One region of the Mycobacterium novum genome, then DNA from elsewhere that is predicted to be linked to it. Evidence: riboswitches for the same ligand, from Rfam matches in the RefSeq annotation. Region 1 holds a riboswitch; each other region holds the start of a gene.

Region 1 (7,231 bases):
CGTTGTCCCGGCGGTGCTTCCGCGGCGAGGGCCGGGCCTGGGTCGAGGTGCGCGGACTCGATGGGCCGGCCGGGGACGAGCTGGCGACTGCCGTGCTCAGCGCGGCCCGGGCATTGCCTGGGGTCACCTCGGTCCGCTTGAATCACCCACTGTCCCGGCTGGTGGTCGGGCTGGACCCTGACGCCGGCGGCGACGGCGTCTCGTTGCGTGAACTGTGCCGGGTGGTCAGCGACACCGAGGCCCGGCACCGTCGGGTTCATGCGGCGGTCCCAGCTTCGCCTCTCCTTCGTCGAGCCTCGCTGAACCGCCGGCCGGCCCGGCGCGGACGCCTACCGGCCACCCTGCCCGGCGATGGCATGACGCAGGCGCTGCGCGCCCTCACCCTCGGCGCCAACGTCGCCGGCCTGGGCATGGCGACGGTCGGCCGGCTGTTGCGGTTGCCGGTGCTGCCGCTGGGCTTGGAGGCCGGCGTCGTCGTCGTCGACTACCAGCCGCGGCTGCGGCGACTGCTCGAGGACAGCATCGGCAAACAGGCGACCGACGCCCTGTTGTCGCTGGCCGGCGCGGGCGTGCACACGCTCAACCAGGCGCCCACCGCGCTGGCGGTGGACCTGTCGGTGGAGGCGATGCGCGCCGGCGAAGAACGTGCCGCCGAGCGCGCCTGGCGCCGCCGGGAACCGGAGCTCGCCGACTACGCCGACCATCCGCCGGTGCTGATCCCACCACGGCCGGTTCCCCGGCCGCCGGGTCCGGTCGAACGCCACCTGAGCCGCAGCGCCTTGATGCAGGCGATCGGAGCAGGGGTGATCGGCGCCGCGACCGGCAGCCCCGACCTCGCCGGCACCGCCGCCGCGGTGGCCGCACCCAAGGGCACCCGCGCCGCACGCGAGTCGTTCGCCGCCACCTTCGGACGCGGACTGGCCAACCAGCACGGCGCGGTGGTGCTGCGCCCGAGCAGTCTGCGTGAGCTCGACCGGGTAGACACCGTGGTCATCGACCCGCGGGTGCTGTGCGGCAAAACCCTGCGGGTGATGCAGGTGCGCGGCGCCGACGACGAACTGCGGGCGGTGTGGGCACAGGCCCAGGACCGGCTGGATGACGCCGGACTCGAACCGGGCTGGCACCGGATCGGTCAGCGCCCCGGGGTGCAAGCCTCGTTCCAGCCCGCACTGCTGCCACTGGCCGCCGCAGTGGTGACCGAGGCCCGACACGCCGACGTCGAGGTGGTCACCGTCGAAGCCGAGGCGCTCGGCGAGTTGCGGCCGATCTTCGACGACATCCGCCCGCTCGACGGTGCGGCGGTGGACGAGGCGCTGACCGCCGCGGTGACCGCTTACCAGGCCGACGGTCATGACGTCGCGGTGCTGTCGACGGCGGCCGTCGGGGCCCTGGCCGCGGCTGACGTGGCGCTGGGCGTGCTGCCGGGGCAGGAGGGCGCCCCGCCGTGGTGCGCCGATGTGTTGCTGAGCGACCTGGGCGCGGCGTGGCGGGTATTGCACGCTTTGCCGGCGGCGCGATCCGCGAGCCGCCGTGGCGTCGAGATCGCCACCGGTGCGTCGACATTGGGCGCGCTGTTGATGCTGCCGGGAGTGCGCGGCCAGGGACCGGGCCCGGTGACCACCGGCGCGGCGGCCGGCGCACTGTCCGGCTACTGGCTGGCCAGGCGCGCCGTGGACGCCCCGATGCCACGCCCGGCGGCGGTGCACGAGTGGCATGCCATGTCGGTGGACCAGGTGCGCGCGATGCTGCCGCCGCCCGAGCCGGAGATCCCGGCCGGGGACCAACACGCCCCTGCTGCGGCAGCCGCGCTGGCGGCGGTCGACCTGGCCCGTCGCGGCGCCCAGCGCGGCGCACCGCCGCGGATGATCTGGCAGTTCGCGCAGGCAGTCCGCAGCGAGCTGTCCGACCCGATCACGCCGGTGCTGGCGCTGGGAGCCGCCGCCAGCGCGGTGCTCGGTTCACCGGTCGACGCGGTACTGGTCGGCTCGGTGCTGGGCGGCAACGCGATGCTGGCGGCCGCGCAGCGCCTGGTGGCCGAGCGGCGGCTCAATGTGCTGTTGAACGAACAGGTTCCGCCGGCACGCCGGCTGCTGCCCGATGGCGGCTACTGCGAGGTCCCCGCCGAGGAGTTGCGTCTCGGTGACGTGATCGAGGTGCGGGCGCACGAGGTGGTGCCCGCCGACGGTCGCTTGATCGACGCCGACGATCTCGAGGTCGACGAGTCGTCGCTGACCGGCGAGTCGCTGTCGGTGGTCAAGCAGGTCGAGGCCACGCCGGGAGCGGACCTGGCCGAGCGCGAATGCATGATCTATGCGGGCACCACGGTCATCACCGGTACCGCCCTGGCGCTGGTGACCGCGGTGGGTGCCGACACCTACAGTCGCCGCGCCGCCGACCTGGTCGCCGGCGAGCAGTCGGCGGTCGGATTGCAGCACCAGCTGAGCCTGCTGACCAGCAAGGCCTGGCGGATCAGCCTGGCCGGGGGCACCCTGGTGACCGGTTTGGGCGTGCTCCGGCGGATCGGGTTGCGACAGTCGGTGGCCTCCGGCATCGCCATCGCCGTCGCGGCGATCCCGGAGGGCCTGCCGCTGGTGGCCACCCTGGCGCAGCAGGCGTCCGCCAGGCGGCTGACCAAATCCGGTGTGCTGGTTCGGGTGCCGCGCTCGGTGGAGGCGCTCGGCCGCGTCGACGTGGTGTGCTTCGACAAGACCGGGACGCTGAGCCAGAACCGGCTGCGGGTGACACAGCTGACACCGGCGCCGGGGTACAGCACCGATGAGGTGCTGGCGTTCGCGGCGCAGGCCGCCCCGGCCACCAACGGCCGGCAGGTGCACGCCACCGATGCCGCGATCATCGAAGCCGCGACGGCTGCCGGCGTGGTGGATCCCGATCGCGGCGAGGTCGCCCATCTGCCGTTCCGGTCCGGCCGCAGCTACTCGGCGACGATCGTCGGCGCCGAGTTGACCGTCAAGGGTGCGCCGGAGGTTGTCGGGCCCGCCTGCGGCGGGGACCCGGCGATCCGCAAGACGGTGCTGGGTATGGCCGGCGAGGGGCTGCGGGTGATCGCCGTCGCCCGGCGGGAACTCTCCGCCGCGCAGGTCACCGCCCTGGGTGAGGATCCGGATCCGGAGGACATCGGCCAGTTCTGCGGCGACGGGCTGACGTTCGTCGGGTTGATCGGTATCGCCGACACACCCCGGCCGGAGGCCGCCGCCCTGCTGGCCGACCTGGACCGCTGGCAGATCCCGGTGCGGCTCATCACCGGCGACCACCCGGTCACCGCCACCGCGATCGCCCGGGAGCTCGGCCTACAGATCAGCGCCGATCAGGTGATCAGCGGCGCGGAGTGGGATGCGTTGTCCCGCAAGGGCCAGGAAGTCGCGGTAGCCGAGCGGGTGGTGTTCGCCCGGATGTCACCGGAGAACAAGGTGCAGATCGTGCAGACCCTGGAGCGCACCGGCAAGGTGTCGGCGATGGTCGGTGACGGCGCCAACGATGCCGCGGCCATCCGCGCCGCCACCGTCGGGATCGCGGTCGTCGCCCACGGCAGCGAGGCCGCCAGCACCGCCGCCGACGTGGTATTGCTCGATGGCCGGATCCACACCCTGCTCGACGCGTTGGACGAGGGCCGGGAACTGTGGCAGCGGGTGCAGGCAGCGGTCGGGGTGCTGCTGGGCGGCAACGCCGGCGAGGTGGCGTTCGCGATCATCGGCAGCGCGCTTACCGGGCGCTCACCGCTCAACGCCCGCCAGCTGCTGCTGGTGAACATGCTCACCGACGCACTGCCGGCGACCGCGCTGGCGGTCAGTGAACTGAACGACTCGGCGGCCGCCACGGCGCGTGGCCCGGATCCCGACGCGCTGTGGCGCGCGGTGGCGGTGCGCGGGGTGACGACCGCGTCGGCCGCGGTGGGCGCCTGGACGCTGGCCTCGATGACCGGCCGCCAACAGCGGGCCTCCACGGTCGCGCTGGTGTCGCTGGTCGCCGCCCAGCTGGGCCAGACGCTGCTGGACTCGCATGACCCGCTGGTGGTGGCGACCGCGGTCGGCTCGCTCGCCGCAATGGGGACGTTGATCTCCATTCCGGGCGTCAGCCAGCTGCTGGGCTGCACCCCGCTGGGTCCGCTGGGCTGGGCTCAGGCGCTGGGGGCGGCGACGGTCGCCACCGCCGGCGCGGCCGTGGTGCCGAGGCTGCTGTCCGGCTTGCAGGAGTCAGCCGACAAGCCCACCCAGTTCATGGTGCCCGTGCCGCGCCAGCCGGACGGCACCCCGACCTCCGACGGCCACTCCGCGCCACGGCTGCGGCTTGTGCACAATGGGGACACCGGCTCTCGCCGCGGAACGGCCGCGGCCCGATCATCCGGCGACCCGTCGCCACCAGGAGGCTCATGATGGCGGACAAGACGCGGCGCAGCGCATCCCAGCGGGAAGCGGTGGCCCACATCCGGGATGCCGAGGGCTTCGCGGTGGAATTGCCGCTGTTCGGCAAGGTGACGGTGCCGCGACCCGAGCAGCTGGCCTACTACGGCGGGCTGGCGCTGCTGGCCGCGTTCGAGATCATCGACTGGCCGGTAGCCGCTGCGGTGGCTGCCGGCCACATTCTGGCCAACAACCACCGCAGCGAGGTACTCGAGCAACTCGGCGAGGCCTTGGAGGACGCCTAGCAGACGCCTAGCGAAGACGTCTGTCCGCGGCCTCGGTCGACTCAGTGGTCGACGGTCAGCACCCCGACGCGCCACAAGAGTGCATACATCTGGTGCAGGGGACCACTGAGCAGCCGGGTGGCCATGTCGACCACCGGGTCTGAGGCGGGCGCAGCCGGTGCACCCCGGCGGGTGTCCACCTTCTTCGCCGTGCTGATGGCACGCGGGGCCGGCGCCTGGATGTCGGTGTAGGCGATTGCAACCATGATGATGGCCTCCTAGTCGCGTAACGCCGCTACGCGCTCAGCTGGAGGCCGGAATCGGGGCTCAACTGGAGGCGGTATGCGACCGTTCGGATGGGGACGGAACAGAAGTCAGATATCGGCTCGGACTATCACCGGAACTCATGCGTCCCTCACCTCCTCTCGGTCGCGGGCACGCGTCGGCGTGCCGGTTTCACCGCAGGCTTTGGAGGCAGCTCCGACGACTGTCGGAAGACCGCACCCCTCTCGTCAGAGCTTCGACACTGCACGGCGTGTCCCGCCCGCTCAGATCCGCGAGCCGGAAGCCACTTGGGCTCAACCCTTAAGCCGGGAGGAGCTGTCCTGACCCGGGGCGTCTTTCGACGTTCGGGGTCAGTGGCCTGTGTCCGTGCAGACGCCTCACCTAACGAGGTGCTTGCATGGTCCATAGTGCATCAGGAATGCGCCCGGGTCAATTCAACTCACCCACCGGTTTCCACACGGTTCGGTCACGACCCGGCAGCATCGTCGAGGTGCACCGTCACCCGGGTTCCGCGGGCGCCCGGGGCGCTGTCGGACCACTTCACCGGCTCGCCGGCGTAACGCCCCGGCGCCGCCCACGACGTCAGCGCACCGAGCACCATCATCACCGCCGCGGCGGCGAACACCACCGCCAACCCGGTATGGAACGGCCCGGAGATCAGTTGCGGGAAGAAGCTGTGCCCGGTCAACATCTGGGCGTCGACACCGGGATGGTCCAGCGCACCGGAGGGCCCCAGCAGTTCGCCGATCGGGTTGTAACCCAGAAACGCCGCGAACAGGCTGCCCACCGGCGGGGTGTTGGCCACCTGTTCGGCGACCTCGGCGGGCACTCCCCGCTGCTGCAACCCCGCACCCATCGCCTCCGGCAGCGTGTTTGCCAGGCCGATCACCATGAGGGAGAAGAAGATACCGATCGACAACGACGTGCCGGCGTTGAAGAACGTGGCCCGCACACCCGAGGCGGCACCGCGCTGCGCGGCCGGGACGCTGGACATGACCACGGCAGTGTTGGGCGCGGTGAAGATCCCGCCGCCGAGTCCGTTGAGGAAGACCAGCGCCGCGAAGATCCGATAGTCGAAGTCGACCGGAAGCAGCACCAGCGCCACAAACGTCACCGCCATCAGCGCCATCCCACCGACGGCGAACGGGCGGGCGCCGTGCCGGTCGGACAGCGACCCGGCCACCGGACCGGCCAACAGGAAGCCCACCGTCATCGGCAGCAGGTAGATGCCCGACCACAGCGGGGTGGATTCGAAGCTGTAGCCGTGCAGCGGCAACCAGATCCCCTGCAGCCAGATGATCAGCATGAACTGCATGCCGCCGCGCCCGATCGCCGCCAGCAGCCCGGCCGCGTTGGCCATGCCGAACGCCGGGATCTTGAACAGCCGCACATCGAGCAGCGGCGCGGCGACCCGCAGTTCGATGACGCAGAACAGCGCCAGCAGCGCCACCCCCAGCGCCAGCGAACCCAGCACCACCGGGCTTGTCCAACTGGTCGGCGAATCACCATGCGGCTGAATGCTGTAGGTGATCGCGGTCAGCACCACGGTCAGCCCCAGACCCAGCGTCACCGTTCCCGCCCAGTCCAGCTTGGCCGGTGCGCGCTCGCCGAGTTCGTGCAGCGAACGCATCGACCAGACGGTGCCCAGCACCCCGATCGGCACCCCGACCCAGAACACCGCCCGCCAATCCCACTCCGACAACAGCCCGCCGATCAACAGGCCGACGAAGGAGCCGGCGACCGCCGCCACCTGGTTGACCCCCAGCGCCATGCCACGCTGATTGGCCGGGAAGGCGTCCGTGATGATCGCCGCCGAGGACGCGAACAGCATCGCCCCGCCGACGCCCTGCACCACCCGCCAGCCGATCAGCCACCGGGCGCCGGCGCCGAGGTCGAACGGATCGATCGACAGCGCGATCGCCGCCACCGTGAACACCACGAAGCCGGCGTTGTAGATGCGCACCCGGCCGAACATGTCGCCGAGCCGGCCGAAGAACACCACCAGCACAGCCGACACCAACAGGTAGCCCATCAGCATCCACAGCAGGTAGCTCACGTTCGCCGGATCCAGCGGGTTCAGCCCGATGCCGCGGAAGATCGCCGGCAATGAGATCAGCACGATCGAGCCGTTGACGGTGGCCAGCAGCACACCCAGCGTGGTGTTGGACAGTGCTATCCACTTGTAGCGCGGGTGATCGCGGCCGTAGCGCAACCGGCGACCGCCGGCCGCGACAGCACCGGAGTCGACGCCCACCCCCTCGACGCGCGCCGTCATCGTCTCTCCCGCGGTTCTCCGACCCAAAG
Region 2 (7,231 bases), 550 kb from region 1:
TCACCACCGGCGTGAACAGGCCGAGTCTCATCGACAGGCCCTGGCTTGGTCGTACCGCAATGGCTTCCTGCACTTTCGTTGCGCCTGGTGGCTGAGGTAGTCTTCAGAAAAACTGGAATCAATTTTAGTTATGGAGGCGGCGCGTGTCCAGCGGCGAGTGGCGGGGCCAGTACGGGCCCTGGGCCGTGATCGCGGGCGGTTCGGAGGGCGTCGGCGCGGAGTTCGCCCTACTGCTGGCCCGGGCCGGGATCAACCTAGTCCTGATCGCCCGCAAATCCGGGCCACTGCGCGACACCGCCGAACGCTGCCGCGAGTTGGGCGGGCAGGTCCGCGAGTTGGCCGTGGACCTGACCGATCCGGATGGCCGCGCGCAGATCTTCGCTGCCACATCCGATCTCGAGATCGGTCTGCTGATCTACAACGCGGGGGCCAACACCCACAGCGCAGAGTTCCTCGACGGCGACCTGGCGGCCTTCCAGCAGGTGATCGACCTGAACGTGACGGCTCCGCTGGCATTGATCCATCACTTCGCCGGCCCGATGCGTGCTCGCCGGCGCGGCGGCGTGCTGCTGGTCGGCTCGCTCACCGGCTACCAGGGCTCGGCGCGACACAGCGTGTACGGCGGCGTGAAGGCGTTCACCCGGATCTACGCCGAAGGCCTGTGGCTGGAGTTGCGCGAACACAACGTGCATGTGCTCGAACTGGTGCTCGGCGTCACCAGGACACCGGCCATGCAGCGGGTGGGGCTCAACTTCGATATCGCCGGGATGCCGGTGTCCGATCCGGCCGATGTCGCCCGCGAGGGACTGGCCCAGCTCCCCCACGGCCCGGTGCACGTCGTCTCGGCTCATGCCGGGAATCCCGCGCTGCGCGCCACGCTCGACCGGGCCGCAGCCGTGCTCGCGTCCCATCGGATGATGCAGAAGCTGCTCGGTGGCGCGCCCATCCCGGACCCCGATGCCCCGCCCACCGGTTGATCGCGAGCCGGCGACTCCCAGGACGGCCGCCCAACGACGGCGCTGCGAACGGATTCTCGCCACCGCCGCCCGACTCGGCGCCCGCGACGGGCTGGAGGCGGTCCGGATGCAGGCTGTGGCGGATCAATCCGGCGTTTCAATCACCACTGTCTATCGCTACTACCCGACGAAACATCACCTGTTCAGCGCGCTGCTGTTGCACTACACCCGATCCGTCACCCCGCCGGAGCCGGCGACCGGATGTCCGGCAGCCGATATCAGCGAACTCATGGCCGGCATCTGCCGGTCCATGCTCGCCCGCCCCCGGCTGGCCCGCGCGATGATCACTTCGGTCAATGCCCGGCGAGCCGAGTCCGGAGCGGCCGGCGACTTCAATCTGCGCGAGATCATCCTGTCGGTCGCCGGGATCACCCGCCCCGCATCGCAGGACGCCCAGCTCGCGCTGCTGGTCGAGCAGTGCGCCTACGGTGTCTTGTCGTGGGCGGTGATGGGTGAGACCACACCGGCGCAAGCCGAAACCGACATGCGCCGCGCGTGCGAACTGCTGCTGGCGCCCTGGCGCAAAACCTAGCTTGGTGTTACCGATGCATAGCGCACTTTCACACCGCGCACAGCGAGTTCTACGCGGACTCAACGGGGGCGCCTCTCCGCTCCGAGAGTCCGGCTCTTGCGAACCAGACTGATATCCAACGTATTTCGGCAAGCACTCCATGGGGCCAACGTCGGATTCGGCGAGGCACATCATTTTCACTACGAAATCCGGTGCCTTCCAGCGGGTTTCCATGCCCAGATTGGTCCGGCGCGACAGTCACGCCACGCCGGTCGAGTTGACTCCGCGCACTGTTGCTGCCAACATGGCGGCGAACGCACCTCGCTAGGTGAGGCGTCTGTACGGATACAGGCCACTGACCTCCAACGTCGAGAGACGCCCAGGGTCAGGACAGCTCTTCCCGGCTTAAGGGTTGAGCCCAAGTGGCTTCCGGCTTCTGGCCGGATACGGCGTGCAGTGCCGAAACTCTGACGAGAGGGGTGCCGGCCGGCGGTGTCGTCGGCCCGGCTCTCCCTGATGTGCATGCTGCGCCGGCATCCCCGTGTGCCCTGGCCGTGAGGAGGTGAGAGTGACATTGAGTCCGGACGATAGTCCTTATCCGAGTTCGACGACCACTTCGCTCGAACCCGTTCGCGGCGCCGCTTTCACTTTCTGACTCGGCTCGCGCCATACCGTACCCGCGCTCCCCGGCCACTGACCCGAGCGCGGTTTCCAGCGTGCGAATTTTGTGCCCTCGCAACGTTATTCGCTATTTCATAAGGAGTTTCGATGTCTTTTGTGTCTGCACTTCCCGAAGAACTCACCGCGACAGCGGCTGAACTGAGCAGCATCGGCAACGCGGTGGCTGCGCAGAACACGGCCGCCGTCGGGCCGACAACCGGGGTGGTTCCGGCGGCCGCCGACGAGGTCTCTGCACTGACCGCCGCTCAGTTTGCCAGGCATGCCCAGATGTACCAGGCGATCAGCAAGCGCGCCGCTGTGGTGCACGAGAGGTTCGTGATCATGCTGCAGCGCAACGCGCAGTCCTACGCAGCGACCGACGCCGCCAACGCCATCTCGATCTAGCGAAAGGGTTTACTGATAATGGATTACGGAGCAGTTCCCCCGGAAGTCAATTCCGCACGCATGTACGCCGGTCCGGGTGTCGATCCGATGCTGTCCGCTGCGGCGGCATGGAACCTGTTGGCGGCAGAATTACGTTCTGCAGCAATATCTTTCGAATGGTCTGTGGCGGGCCTGGTCAGCCAAGGTTGGTGGGGTCCCTCGGCGTCGGCGATGACCGCGGCCGCCGAGCCCTACATCAGCTGGATGAGCGTCACCGCCGAACAGGCGGAGCAGACCGCAGCGCAGGCCTACGCCGCCGCCGATGCCTACGCGTCGGCCTACGCCATGACGGTGCCGCCGCCGGCGATCGCAGCCAATCGAGTGATGTTGGCGGCATTGGTCAAGACCAACGCTCTGGGATTGAATACACCGGAGATTGCGGCGACCGAAGCCCGCTACGCGCAGATGTGGGCGCAGGACGCCGTTGCGATGTACAGCTACGCCGCCGCTGCCGCATCCGCCACCGAACTGGTTCCGTTCGCGGTAGCACCGGAGACCACCACTTCAGACGACGAGAGCAGTTCTGGCGCCCTCCCAGCCGACACCGGAGATGCGCACTCCCAGGTGCCCAGCGCATTGCGGAGCATGGCGTCGCCGGCAGAGGGCACGAGGCCGACGGACCCAGATTGGCATTGGACGAAGTTCTTCGACGGCCTCTTCGACGGAACCTGGGGCCACGACGACGGCTCGGGCCTGAACATCAACGCGCAGCTGTGGAACACGATCGCCGCAACCGGGATCTTCGACCCGGGCGGGAACCTCGAGGGCTTCGCGGGTCTGGCTACGCTCGGGTTTCTGGCCCGCGGCATGGAGGGCGGCACGGCCGCCCTCACCGGTGGCGGGCTCAGCTCCGCGCCAGGTATGACACTGGCGTCGGCCGAGACCGCCGGCCGCGCTGCCGGAGCTGCGGTCGGGGGCGCAGGCTCCCCGGTGTCGGCCGGAGTGGGCAGAGCGACCCTGGTCGGATCCTTGTCCGCGCCACCGAGCTGGGGAACGGCCGTCCCGGCGGCTGCGCCGAGTGCCGGAACAGCCAGCGGCTGGACGGTCGCCCCGGACAGCAGGTCGGTGACCGCCATGCCGCCTCCGATGCTCCCGAACGGTGGCGGACGTAGCGGCAGCTTCGGCCTCGGCACGCCGCGCTATGGCACCAAGCTCACCGTGATGCCGCGTCCAGTGGTGGTCGGGTAGGTACAGCGGCGCGGCTTGGGCGAGCCGAGGAGCCGACAGCTACGGCCTGCGTGGCATCCCCAGCGCGGTTCCCAGGATCCAGGCGAACAAGAACGCCGGCATGGCGGTGATCGAAAGCCCTTCCAGCGACAGCGGTCCGGTGCCGACGATGAACGCCAGCAGCAACAGCGGATGTACCGCGGCAGCGGCGACCGCGAGGTGGGCGGTGTATCGCGGCAGCACCCCGTGGACGTACACCGCGACCGCGAACGCCCCCAGTGCCACCACGGTGGGCAGACCGGACATGGCCAGCAGACCGAACGCCAGGTCGTAGAGCAGCGCGGCCGCTTCGGGGCTGTGGTATCGGTACAGCAGAATGTCGAACGCGGTGAACCCACTGAGCAGCAGGGTCACGCAGCCGATGAAGCCGGCGGCGAAGCACGGCGCAAGAACCGATCTCACCGGCAGCCGATCTCGCAGCAGTGTCCACACCGCTCCGCCGAACACCAGCCACAGCGTCACACCGACCGTGTTGAGCAGCATCGTCACGACCAGTCGATCGTGATGCTGGGTCGCCCACCAGGCCACCTCGGTGGCCAGCTTCTGGGTGCCGGGGAACGACCAGATCGGATACACCGCGAGCGTCACAACCGGGAGCGCGAAGCCGAGCATGCCGGACCATCGCGCCACCCGCGCCGCGTCCCATTCCATCAGCGCACCAGCTCCCACTGGCCGAAATCGGCCGCCAACACGTCGTCCACGTCGACGTGAATGTCGTCGATCAGGAAACCCGGGTCGGTTGCGGTGACCATCTCCCGCTGGAAGAGCACGGCAGCCGGTTCGCGTTCGCCGCCCGACCACGCCCGGGTCTGCCACGCCCACCGGTGGCCCGCACTGGTCGAGTGCCCGATGACATCGTCGGCGATCGCCCAGGAACACTGCCGAGCACCGCCGTAGATCCCGGTGCGCGCTGCCCCCAGCACCGAGTTGATGCCGCGAAACCACTGGACCGCGAGCTTCTTCCAGGTCTTGGCGTCGATGTCCTCATCGACGCTGAAGAAGATCGGCGCGCTCGGCGGACCCCCGGCGGCGGTGTGCAGCCGCAGCGCCGTGCGGGCGTCCGCGGCGCCCCCGTCGTAGCCGCGGGTGAAATCCGACGGCGAATCCGGCCAGCCCGGCTTGCCGAACTGGTAGCAGCTGACGATCTGCAGGCCCGCGGCGCGGAGCCGGTCGGCGTAGTCACGGGTGACGGGCTTGAAGTCGAAGGTGGCGCCGGGCCGCAGGTCCGAAACGTAGACCAGCGCCCCGGCGAAGCCGGCCGCCTTGATCCGCTCGGGCTCGACCAGCCGGTGGGCGAAATCGATGAGCTGCAGCCCCTCGGCCGCGGCCTTCGGCGCACCGGCTGTTGCCGCGAAGAACCCGGGGACCGCCAATGCCGGTGCCAGCAGCGCGCCGTACCGCAGGGCTTCGCGGCGGGAAACCGATCGCGTCACACCGGAAGGGTAGCCGCCGCCGGCGTTCGGCGCGCCACCAGCAGGCCGGCGCATCGCTAAACGTGCTTGATCACCGCTTCCCCGAACTGCACTATCGCCTCGATCGCGCGCCCAAGACTGTCGCCGGGAAGCGCGACCTGCACCCAGCTGACCCCGACGTCAGCGAGCCGGCCCAGGCCGTCCAGGTAGGCGCCCGCGTCGAAGTCGTCGTAGCCGAGCCGCCCGCCGGCGAGGTTGGAGAAGCAGATGTCGATGGCCGACCAGTCCCGGCCCGCGTGGTCGCAGCGGCGCTTCAGGTCATCGACTCCCGCCGCCAGCGCTTCGATGGAATCCATCGCGGCGGTGCGAGCCGTGCTGGCCAGGCCCGGCGGCGCAGCGAACGGCGCCCACCCGTCACCCCGGGTGGCGACCCGCTGCCGCGCCTTGCCGGTGTTGCCGCCGATCCAGATCGGCGGATGTGGGCTGCTGACCGGGCGCGGATGCGCGGTGACGCCCCTGGCATTGAAGTGACGGCCCTGAAACGACACGTCGTCACCGGTCCAGATCGCCCGGATGACGTCCAGGCTCTCCTCGACCAGGGCGGAGCGCTCCTCGAAATCTACGCCCAGCGCGGCGAATTCACCCTTGAGGTAGCCCACGCCCACCGCCAGGGTGAACCTGCCGCCGGAAAGCAGATCCAGCGTCGCACCCGATTTGGCGACCACGAACGGATTGCGGTAGGGCAGGACGACAACGTTCGGGATGAAGCGCAGCGTTCGGGTGTGCGCGGCGGCAAACCCCATCGCCACGAAGGGATCCAGGCTGTCGTGTCCGCCTGCATCGAGCCACCGCTGAGTCGGAGCGGGATGATCAGTGAAGCCCATCGCGCCGAAGCCGGCGGCTTCTGCGGCCCGCGCCACAGCGGTCACTCCTTGCGGGGAGACCAGTTCCGGGTCACACGGATGCGTGATGATCGGGTAGGTGAACGCGAACCGCATGCGGGTTCCTCTCATTCTGGTTTCGGCCGCGGCGGACCGAGTAGGTATTCGCCGGTGTCCGGGTGGTGATACCAGCCGCCTGCCGCGTGCGTCCCACCGTCGACGTGCAGCGTCTGGCCGGTGACGTAGGTACTCAGATCGCCGGCCAGAAACACCGCCGCACCCGCCATCTCATCGACGTGCCCGGGCCGTCCCATCGGGATCATGTAGCCGGCGTGAGCGAGCATCTCGGACGAGCCGACACGCTCGATGCCTTCGGTGAGCGTGAGGTCCGGGGCCAGGCAGTTGACCCGGATGCCGTGCGGAGCCAACTCCAAAGCCGCCGTCTTGGTGAAGTTGACGACACCCGCCTTGGCCGCCGCGTAGGCGGCGTAGCCGGGTGCGGCGCGGGTGCCCTCGATGCTGGCGATGTTGATGATGCTCCCGGGCTCGCCCCGGCGCACCAGAGCCTGCGCGACACGCTGCGTGCACAACAGAACATGGGTGAGATTGGAGCGGATCAGCGTCTCCCACCCCTTGGCGGCGGTTTCCAGCAGCGGGGAGGCGAACACCCCGCCAACGTTGTTGACCAGGACCGTCGGCACACCCGCCTCGGCGATGGTGGTGGCCAGCGCGGCATCGACCTGATCGGCGTCGCGGACATCGATCGCACACGCCAGGCCGCCGGCCGCGGCCGCAGCGAGCTCGGCGGTCTCGGGGTCTTTCTCCCAGATCACCACCCGGGCACCGAATTCCGCGAACGTCTCGGCGATCCCGCGGCCGATACCGGAACCGCCGCCGGTGATGACGGCCACGCGGCCGTCAAGGGCCGACGCGTCCTTGCGCAGTACCACTAGCCACCTCCCGGTGGGCTCACCGCCACGGTCGGTCAGAGACTGATGTAGACCGATTTGGTGTTGAAATAGGCCTCGATCCCCTTACGGCCGCGTTCGCCGCCCCAACCGGACTGCTTGTGCCCGCAGA
Region 3 (7,231 bases), 1.6 Mb from region 1:
TGACGGGGTCGACGTAGCCGAGTGTGCACACGTGGGTGTCCTGGTGAATCTCCATCCCGGGAAACACCAACACCCGATCGGCGCGCGCGGTACCGACCGCCGGGGACGCGACCGTCGCCCCGACCGCAACACCCACCGCCAGCAACCGCACAATGCGCCCGCGCACCGTCTCGACTCCGATCGTTGAGGCCGGTCAGTCCGGCCGGGATTCGACCACCGTGATCACCGGCGCAACGCGACGGCCCGGCCCCGTTGTGGGCTCCGGGCCGCCGCGTCGGCCGTCAGCGGCGATCAGGGGATGGTCAACTCCTGACCGGGGTGGATCAAGTCCGGGTTGGCGATACCGCTGGCCTCCGCGATCTGCGGGTACTTGTTGCCGTCACCGTAGAACCGCTCGGCGATGGCGAACAGCGTGTCACCGGAGACCACGGTGTACTTGCGTGCCGCGGGTGCGGCCGGCTCTGCGGGGGCCGCTTCAGCGGGGGCCTCTTCAGCCTTGGGCTCCTCGGGCGGCGGGGCGTCGGTCTCGGTCTTGGTCGACCAGGCCGCGCCGTCGGCGGCGTAGAGCACCAGGTTGCGGTCGTCCTGCAGGACCAGCTTGACGTCCTTCTTGCCCTTGGTGTCGGTGTGCCAGATGGGCTTGTCCGCGGTGTACAGCACGAAGTTGCCGTCGGTCTGCACCTCGGCGCGCACCACGTCCTTGCCGTTGGTACCGGATGCCCAGATCGCCTTGCCCCGCGCCGCCAGCACCAGGTTGCCGTCGTCCTGCAGTGTCAGGGTGTACGCCCCGTTCTTAGAGGTCAGCGACTCGCCCTTGACGAGCTTCTTCCCTGCGGTGAGCGTGTCTCCCAAGCTCTGTGCCACGTTGTTCCCTTCTCATCGGCACGCCGCGGCCGAAGGCGCCGGGGCGTTGTCGCTCGGATGCGACGTCGCAAGCCTATGCGAACACCGGTCGGTGCGTCCCATCATTGCCGCAGTGCCGCCGAAGCCCGCGACGATGCGGGTTGCCATCCGGGCGGCCCGAAAACGTAGCCGAGCCGATCGCGCCAGCTCCTCGCGGCGCGCACATCGGCGATGATCGAGGCGTATTCGTGGATCTGCAGTTTGACGATGTTGAAGGTGTCGACCTGCTTGGTCAGCCCGTAGTGCGGCCGAAACCGCTCGGGCGCGAAGCTGCCGAACAGCCGGTCCCAGACGATCAGGATCCCGCCGTAGTTCTTGTCCAGATACTCCTGATCCATCCCGTGGTGCACCCGGTGGTGCGAGGGGGTGTTGAAGATGAACTCGATTACACGCGGCAGCTTGTCGATCCGCTCGGTGTGCACCCAGAACTGGTAGATCAGATTCACCGAGAATGCGGCGAACACCATCCAGGGCGGAATACCAAACAGCGGCAACGGGATCCACAGCAGGACCTCGCCGCTGTTGTTCCACTTCTGTCGCAGTGCGGTGGCCAGGTTGTAGTACTGGCTGGAATGGTGCGCCTGGTGGGTCGCCCAGATCAGCCGCACCCGGTGCGCGATGCGATGGTAGGTGTAATACAGCAGGTCCACGCCCAGGATGGCGATCACCCAGGTGTACCACTGCCGCGGCGACAGGTGCCACGGCGCCAGATAGGTGTAGATCGCCGCGTAGCCGAGCAGCGCGAGGAACTTCCAGCCGGCGGTGGTGGCCACCGACACCAATCCCATGGAGATGCTGGTCCAGGCGTCCCTGGCGCGGTAGGAGCCGCGTTCAAGGTCTGCGAGCTTGCGGGCCGCCGTCCATTCCAGCGTCAGCAGCAGCAGGAAGAACGGGATGGCGAACAGCACCGGGTCACGCATCGGGCCCGGCAACACCGACCACATGCCAGCGATCCCATCCACCGCGCTCACCTCCAGTGCCAACAGCCTAGATCGGCCCGGCGACGGTCACTCCGGCGACAGGGCCGCCTGCCCCTCGGCGTGCCACTGCACCGCATAGACGCCCGGCTGCAGCGAGAGCTCGCCGACCAGGCGCTCGAGCCGTTCCGGCGCCCGGTTATCCGACAACATCGTGGCGGTCAGGGTCATGTTGTCGTCGCCGGCCGGGCCGGTGTGGATCCCCCGCAGCACCAGGTCGTTGCCGGCGGTGTGCTGCACGATCTGGGCCCGCAGGTACTTCTCGGACTTGGGCCGGCAGACCACCTGCACCTGGTACGGCGACTGCGGCTCGTCCTCCTCGATGTGCTGATCACGGTCGATGAGCCGGCCCAGCGGTCGCAGCAACAGGTGGGTGCCGACGATCGCGCCGGTGCCGATCACCGCGAACAGCACGTCGCCGGCGGCCGCCAGCACCCCGACGGCCGCCGAGCACCACAGGGTCGCCGCGGTGTTCAGGCCGCGAACGTTGAACCCCTCCCGCAGGATCACCCCGCCGCCGAGGAATCCCACCCCGGACACCACATAGGAGGCGACCCGGGTGGAACTGGTGTCACCGGCGGAAACCGAGTAGAGCACGAACAGTGTCGCCCCGGCCGCCACCAGCGCATTGGTGCGCAACCCGGCCATCCGTGCCCGCCACTGCCGTTCCAGCCCGATCAGCGCGCCGCAGCCCAGCCCGACGGCCAGCCGCAGCGTGAACTCGGCGACGCTCAGCGTCTGCATGGTCCCAACGATGTCACAGCTATCCGGCGACCACCGGCCGAGCCATGACCGTCGGCTTGAAGCCGTACCGCGGCGCGGCGAATCCGTAGTTGCGGCCCTGCCCGGCGCCGGCCAGCGGCACGCCCGGCATACCGGCCGCGCCGGCCTCCGGCGCGTGTGCGGCAACGGTCCAGCCGGTGGCGGCCACGGCGCTGCCGGGAGCTGCGGTAGCCGGGATGGACGCCGCCCACGACTGCGGCACCGACAGCGCGCCGACCGTGGACGCCTGCCCCATTGTCGCCGAGGCAGTGCCCAGACCCCCCAATCCGGCGCCCAGGCCGTGCATTCCGTGGCCGAGTCCGCCGCCCAGCCCGAGCCCGCCGAGCATCGGCGTGAACGGGTCGATGGCGCCCAAGCCCAGCGGGTCACCCGCGGCGATGGCAGCACCACGCACCACCGCCATGTCGGCGGCGAAGTTGGAGATCCCGGCCGCGCCCATCGGGCTGAACGAGCTGCTCATCAAGTTGGTCATCGCGTTGCTCAGGTCACCCGTGCTGATCCCCTCGCCCCCCGTGACCGGCGGCTGCACCGGCGCGGCGAGGGTCTGCAGCGTCTGCGGCGTGTTGGTAATCGCTTGCGACAGTGTGGATTGCGCATTCGACGAGGCCGCGTTACCAGCGGCCTGGGCAACCGCGGCCTGCTGGACCGCCTGCGACGACGGGTCGGCGACCTCGTGCGGTGAGTTGAACGGCGTCACCTTGGTGGCCACCGCCGACGACGCCGCGTAGCCGTACATCGCCGCAGCGTCCTGGGCCCACATCTGGCCGTAACGCGCCTCCGTCGCGGCGATCGCCCCGGTGTTCTGGCCCAGGACGTTGGTGGCCACCAGGGTCGCGAGCTGTGAGCGGTTGGCGACGACCAGCGGCGGCGCCACCGTCATCGCGTACGCCGCGTCGAACGCCGCGGCTGCCGCCTTCGCCTGGGCGGCAGCCTGTTCCGCCCGGACCGCGGTGGTGCCCATCCACGCCGCGTAGGGCGCGGCCGCGGCGGCCATCGCGTTGGAGGCCGGCCCCATCCAGCCCTCGCTGATGAGCCCGTTGATGACCGACTGGTAGGCGGCCTCGGCCGAAGCGAGTTCGGCGGCCAACTTGTCCCACGCCGCCGCGGCGGCCATCAGCGGTCCCGAGCCGGGGCCGGTGTAGATACGAGCCGAGTTGAATTCCGGCGGGAATGCTCCGAAGTCCATGGCATTGCTCCTAATTGACTGGTGGTTGAGAGAGTCTGGTGTTGCGCGGGTGTGCAGGCACGTCGATATCCCGATACGCGTTGCGTCCGCAGCTGGCCGGAGGCACGAATCGGGTTAGCCGGTCATGGCGACATACCGGAGCCGGGCGCGTCGACGAAATCGCTGCTCGACGGAAAGTTCGAGCTGACAAGCATTTTCGCCGACATGCCGAAGCCTGACGTGTTCCGCTGACGGAAGCACGCCAGATGACGAATTCAGCGCCGGTGCGAATCAGATGGTGAAAGCAGTACCGAGATCGAGCGAGACGAACATCGATCTCGGATAGGAACTATCACTCGGACTCAATGTCGCTCTCACCTCCTCTCGGCCTGGGCACGCGCGGGTGCCTGCACGTATGCACACAGAGGTGGGGACGCCCGGCGACAGCCGGACTTTCGCACCCCTCTCGTCAGAGCTTCGGCACTGCACGGCGTGTCCTGCCTGCGCATGCAACGCAGGTCCGGAAGCCACTTGGGCTCAACCCTTAATCCGGGAGGAGCTGTCCTGACCCGGGGCGTCTTTCGACGTTCGGGGTCAGTGGCCTATATCCGTGCAGACGCCTCACCTAACGAGGTGCTTGCCTCACCATAATGCACCAGCTAACTGGCAGGGTCAATCAGACACCGCGCGACGGCAGCGGCTCGCGGGCCAATAGTCCGCTTCGGTGGCCAAATCGCCTGCTGTCGGGCAGAAATCGCACGGGCTTCAGCCGGGCTGCCGACCCGGCCCGGCGTTATTCTGCCCGTCGGGATTGACGTGCACCGCATGCACGCCGGGTTGCTCGGCGAGTTCCTCGAGCAGGCTGTCGAGGCGACTGGGGTCAACGTGCCAGTGCTGCACATCGGTGGTGCCGGCCAACTCGGTGACCAGGCGTTCCAGTCGGCTCTGCGCGTGGCCGTTCATCGCGGCGGCGGGGCGGCTTCGCGGTGCGGCGCCGGTGAGCGCCCGCGCGGCCAGGCTCGCCAGCGCGATGTCGCCGAAGACCCCCGTGGGGATCTGCGCTCCGGCGACCGCAGCGGCCGGCGCTGCCGCCGCGGCGGCGCCGGGCAACGCCGCTGCGGCCATCTTGGCCACCGGGGCGGTCGTCACCCAGTTCGGCGGAACGCTGAGCCGGCCGATCCTGCCCGGGCCGCCGGCACCGGCCGATACCGGCCCGGCGCCGACCGGTTGCGGCAGTTCCGTTGCGACCAACGACGTTGCGCCGGAGCCGAATCCGGCTTGCCCGCCGGTTGCCGCGGCGATGTCCAGGTCGATGTTGAGATTACGGGAGTACTGGACCATGCCGTAAAGCACGGTCTTGATCGCGGCGTTGAACGGCACGATGCTCTTCGGCAGCACCTCGATGTAGGAAGCGATCTGGGCCAGTGACAGCGCCGTGGTGGTCTGCGCCGGCTGCGTCGAGGCTGCCGCAACCGCCGCCGCCGGAGCAAGCCCGTTCAGCGCCTGAGGAATGGCGGTGATCAACCGCGACAGCTCAGCGTGCCCGCTGGCGGCGGTGGCAGCGGCGACCGCCGCCGCCTGCCCACCCTGCCGCGCGGGGTCGGTGGTGGGCGGTGGTTCGGCGAACGGGGTCAATGCGGTCGCGGCGGCCGACTTGGCGGCATAGCTGTACATCGCCAGCGCGTCCTGGACCCACAGTTGCGCGTACTCGACGTCGAGCGACGCGATCGCCGCGCTGTTCTGCCCGAGCACATTCGACGCGACGAGCGTCGCCTGCGCGCTGCGGTTCGCCGCGATCATCGGCGGTGGCGCGACGGCGGCGAAGGCTTCGTCGAAGGCCGCCGCGGCCGCGGTGGCCCGGGCGGCAGCCTGCTCGGCCAGGGCTGCGGTGGAGTCGAGCCAAGCCAGGTAGGGTGCCACGGCGGCGGCCATCGACTCCGACGCCGGCCCCAGCCACCACTGGCCGGTCAAGCCCGATAGCACCGATCGGTAAACCCCGGCAGCCGAACCGGTTTCGGCGGCCAGCCGCGCCCACGCGGCCGCGGCGGCCAGCATCGGCCCGGAGCCCGGGCCGGCATACAGCCGTCCGGAGTTGACCTCCGGCGGCAGCGCGGCAAAATCCATTCCCCTCACCTCCGGCCCCGTGGCGACCCGGTGTCCGGCGGAACCTGCGCCTCGGTGTCGAAGTAGATCTCGTGGACCCCGGGCTGTCCGGCCACCTCGCCCAGCAGACTCTTGAGCCCGCCCGGCTCGACGTGCCAGTGCCGCACCTCTCCCGCCTCGGTGAACCGGTCGCCGATCCGCTCGCCCTGCGCGCCCGCCCGCTTGGCACGGCTTCGCCGACCGGCCCGCCCGGCCGTCATCGCGGCGGCAGCCATGCCCGCACCGTGTCCTTCCGGTGCCGCTGCGGCGGCGGCCGGTGCCGCGGTGGGTACCGCCGCTGTCGTCGTGGCCTCCGGCACCGACTCGGCCCAGGCCGGCGGGACCGCGAGTTTGCCGACCACGCCTGCGTTCCCGGCGCTCGCGGCCACCGCCGGCCGCACTCCGCCGCCCGATTCAACGACACCCAACGCCGTTGTGCCCGAACCGAACCCGGCCCGTCCGCCGGTGGCCTGTGAGATGTCCAGATCGGTGTTGAGGTTGCGCGCATACTGCCCCATGCCGTAGAGCACCGAGATGTTGGTGTCGTTGGCGGGCAGGACCGTGCGGGCCAGTGTCTCAAGGTAGGAGGCGCCCTGCGACACCGGGTCGGTGCTCTGCGCCGAACCCAGCACGTCGACCGGTGCGGCCTGCGTGCCGCCGGACCCGGAGAGTCCGCGCAACGCCTGCGGTATCGCGTTGAGCAGTTGGGACAGTTGGTTGTGCACACCGCCCGTGTCGGCCGGTGTGACCGCAGCGTTCTGTCCGCCCGATGGGCCGGCCACCACCGTTGGCGGCGAGGTGAACGGCTGCACCGCCGTCGCGGCTGCGGAGCGCGCGGCGTAGCCGTACATCACCATGGCGTCCTGCAGCCACATCTGTCCGTACTCGGCCTCCATGGCCGCGATCGCCGTCGCGTTCTGTCCGAGCACATCGGAGGCGACCAAAGCCGCCAACAGGCTGCGGTTCGCGGCGATCACAGGCGGCGGCACGATTGCTGCGAACGCCTGCTCGAAATCGCTCACCGCCTGCATCAGCCGGCTCGCGGTCTGCTCCGCCACCGCCGTGGTTGCGGTGAGCCAGTTCACGTAGGGTGCCGTCGCCGCCGCCATCGCCTGCGACGCGGGACCGAACCACGCCTGCCCGGTGAGTTCGGCGATCACGGCCTGATAGGCCGAGGCCACCGCACCGAGCTCCCCGGCCAGTCCCCGCCATGCGCCGGCCGCTGCCAACATCGGCCCGGCGCCCGGGCCGGCATACATCC

The links. Region 1 has a riboswitch for magnesium ahead of G6N19_RS07080 (Rv1535 family protein). Riboswitches for the same ligand answer to the same signal wherever they lie in the genome.
Region 2: it holds a riboswitch for magnesium, as region 1 does, so the genes downstream of both, G6N19_RS09715 (PE family protein) here and G6N19_RS07080 (Rv1535 family protein) in region 1, are expected to answer to the same signal.
Region 3: it holds a riboswitch for magnesium, as region 1 does, so the genes downstream of both, G6N19_RS20615 (PPE family protein) here and G6N19_RS07080 (Rv1535 family protein) in region 1, are expected to answer to the same signal.

Annotation. Positions count from the first base shown of each region.
Region 1 is NZ_AP022562.1:1,536,185-1,543,415, forward strand. It holds gene G6N19_RS07070 (cation-translocating P-type ATPase) at 1-4,391, shown strand, start outside; gene G6N19_RS07075 (hypothetical protein) at 4,388-4,663, shown strand; gene G6N19_RS07080 (Rv1535 family protein) at 4,705-4,908, opposite strand; M-box (ykoK) riboswitch at 5,140-5,323, opposite strand; gene G6N19_RS07085 (MFS transporter) at 5,394-7,202, opposite strand.
Region 2 is NZ_AP022562.1:2,088,634-2,095,864, reverse strand. It holds gene G6N19_RS09730 (LLM class F420-dependent oxidoreductase) at 1-31, opposite strand, end outside; gene G6N19_RS09725 (SDR family NAD(P)-dependent oxidoreductase) at 144-977, shown strand; gene G6N19_RS09720 (TetR family transcriptional regulator) at 958-1,548, shown strand; M-box (ykoK) riboswitch at 1,841-2,013, shown strand; gene G6N19_RS09715 (PE family protein) at 2,296-2,592, shown strand; gene G6N19_RS09710 (PPE family protein) at 2,611-3,819, shown strand; gene G6N19_RS09705 (hypothetical protein) at 3,859-4,509, opposite strand; gene G6N19_RS09700 (DUF1906 domain-containing protein) at 4,509-5,246, opposite strand; gene G6N19_RS09695 (LLM class F420-dependent oxidoreductase) at 5,348-6,268, opposite strand; gene G6N19_RS09690 (SDR family NAD(P)-dependent oxidoreductase) at 6,280-7,101, opposite strand; gene G6N19_RS09685 (aldehyde dehydrogenase family protein) at 7,137-7,231, opposite strand, start outside.
Region 3 is NZ_AP022562.1:4,375,566-4,382,796, forward strand. It holds gene G6N19_RS20595 (Rv1815 family serine proteinase) at 1-154, opposite strand, end outside; gene G6N19_RS20600 (LysM peptidoglycan-binding domain-containing protein) at 292-852, opposite strand; gene G6N19_RS20605 (sterol desaturase family protein) at 966-1,865, opposite strand; gene G6N19_RS20610 (MgtC/SapB family protein) at 1,911-2,624, opposite strand; gene G6N19_RS20615 (PPE family protein) at 2,644-3,849, opposite strand; M-box (ykoK) riboswitch at 4,283-4,468, opposite strand; gene G6N19_RS21660 (PPE family protein) at 4,594-5,952, opposite strand; gene G6N19_RS20625 (PPE family protein) at 5,958-7,231, opposite strand, start outside.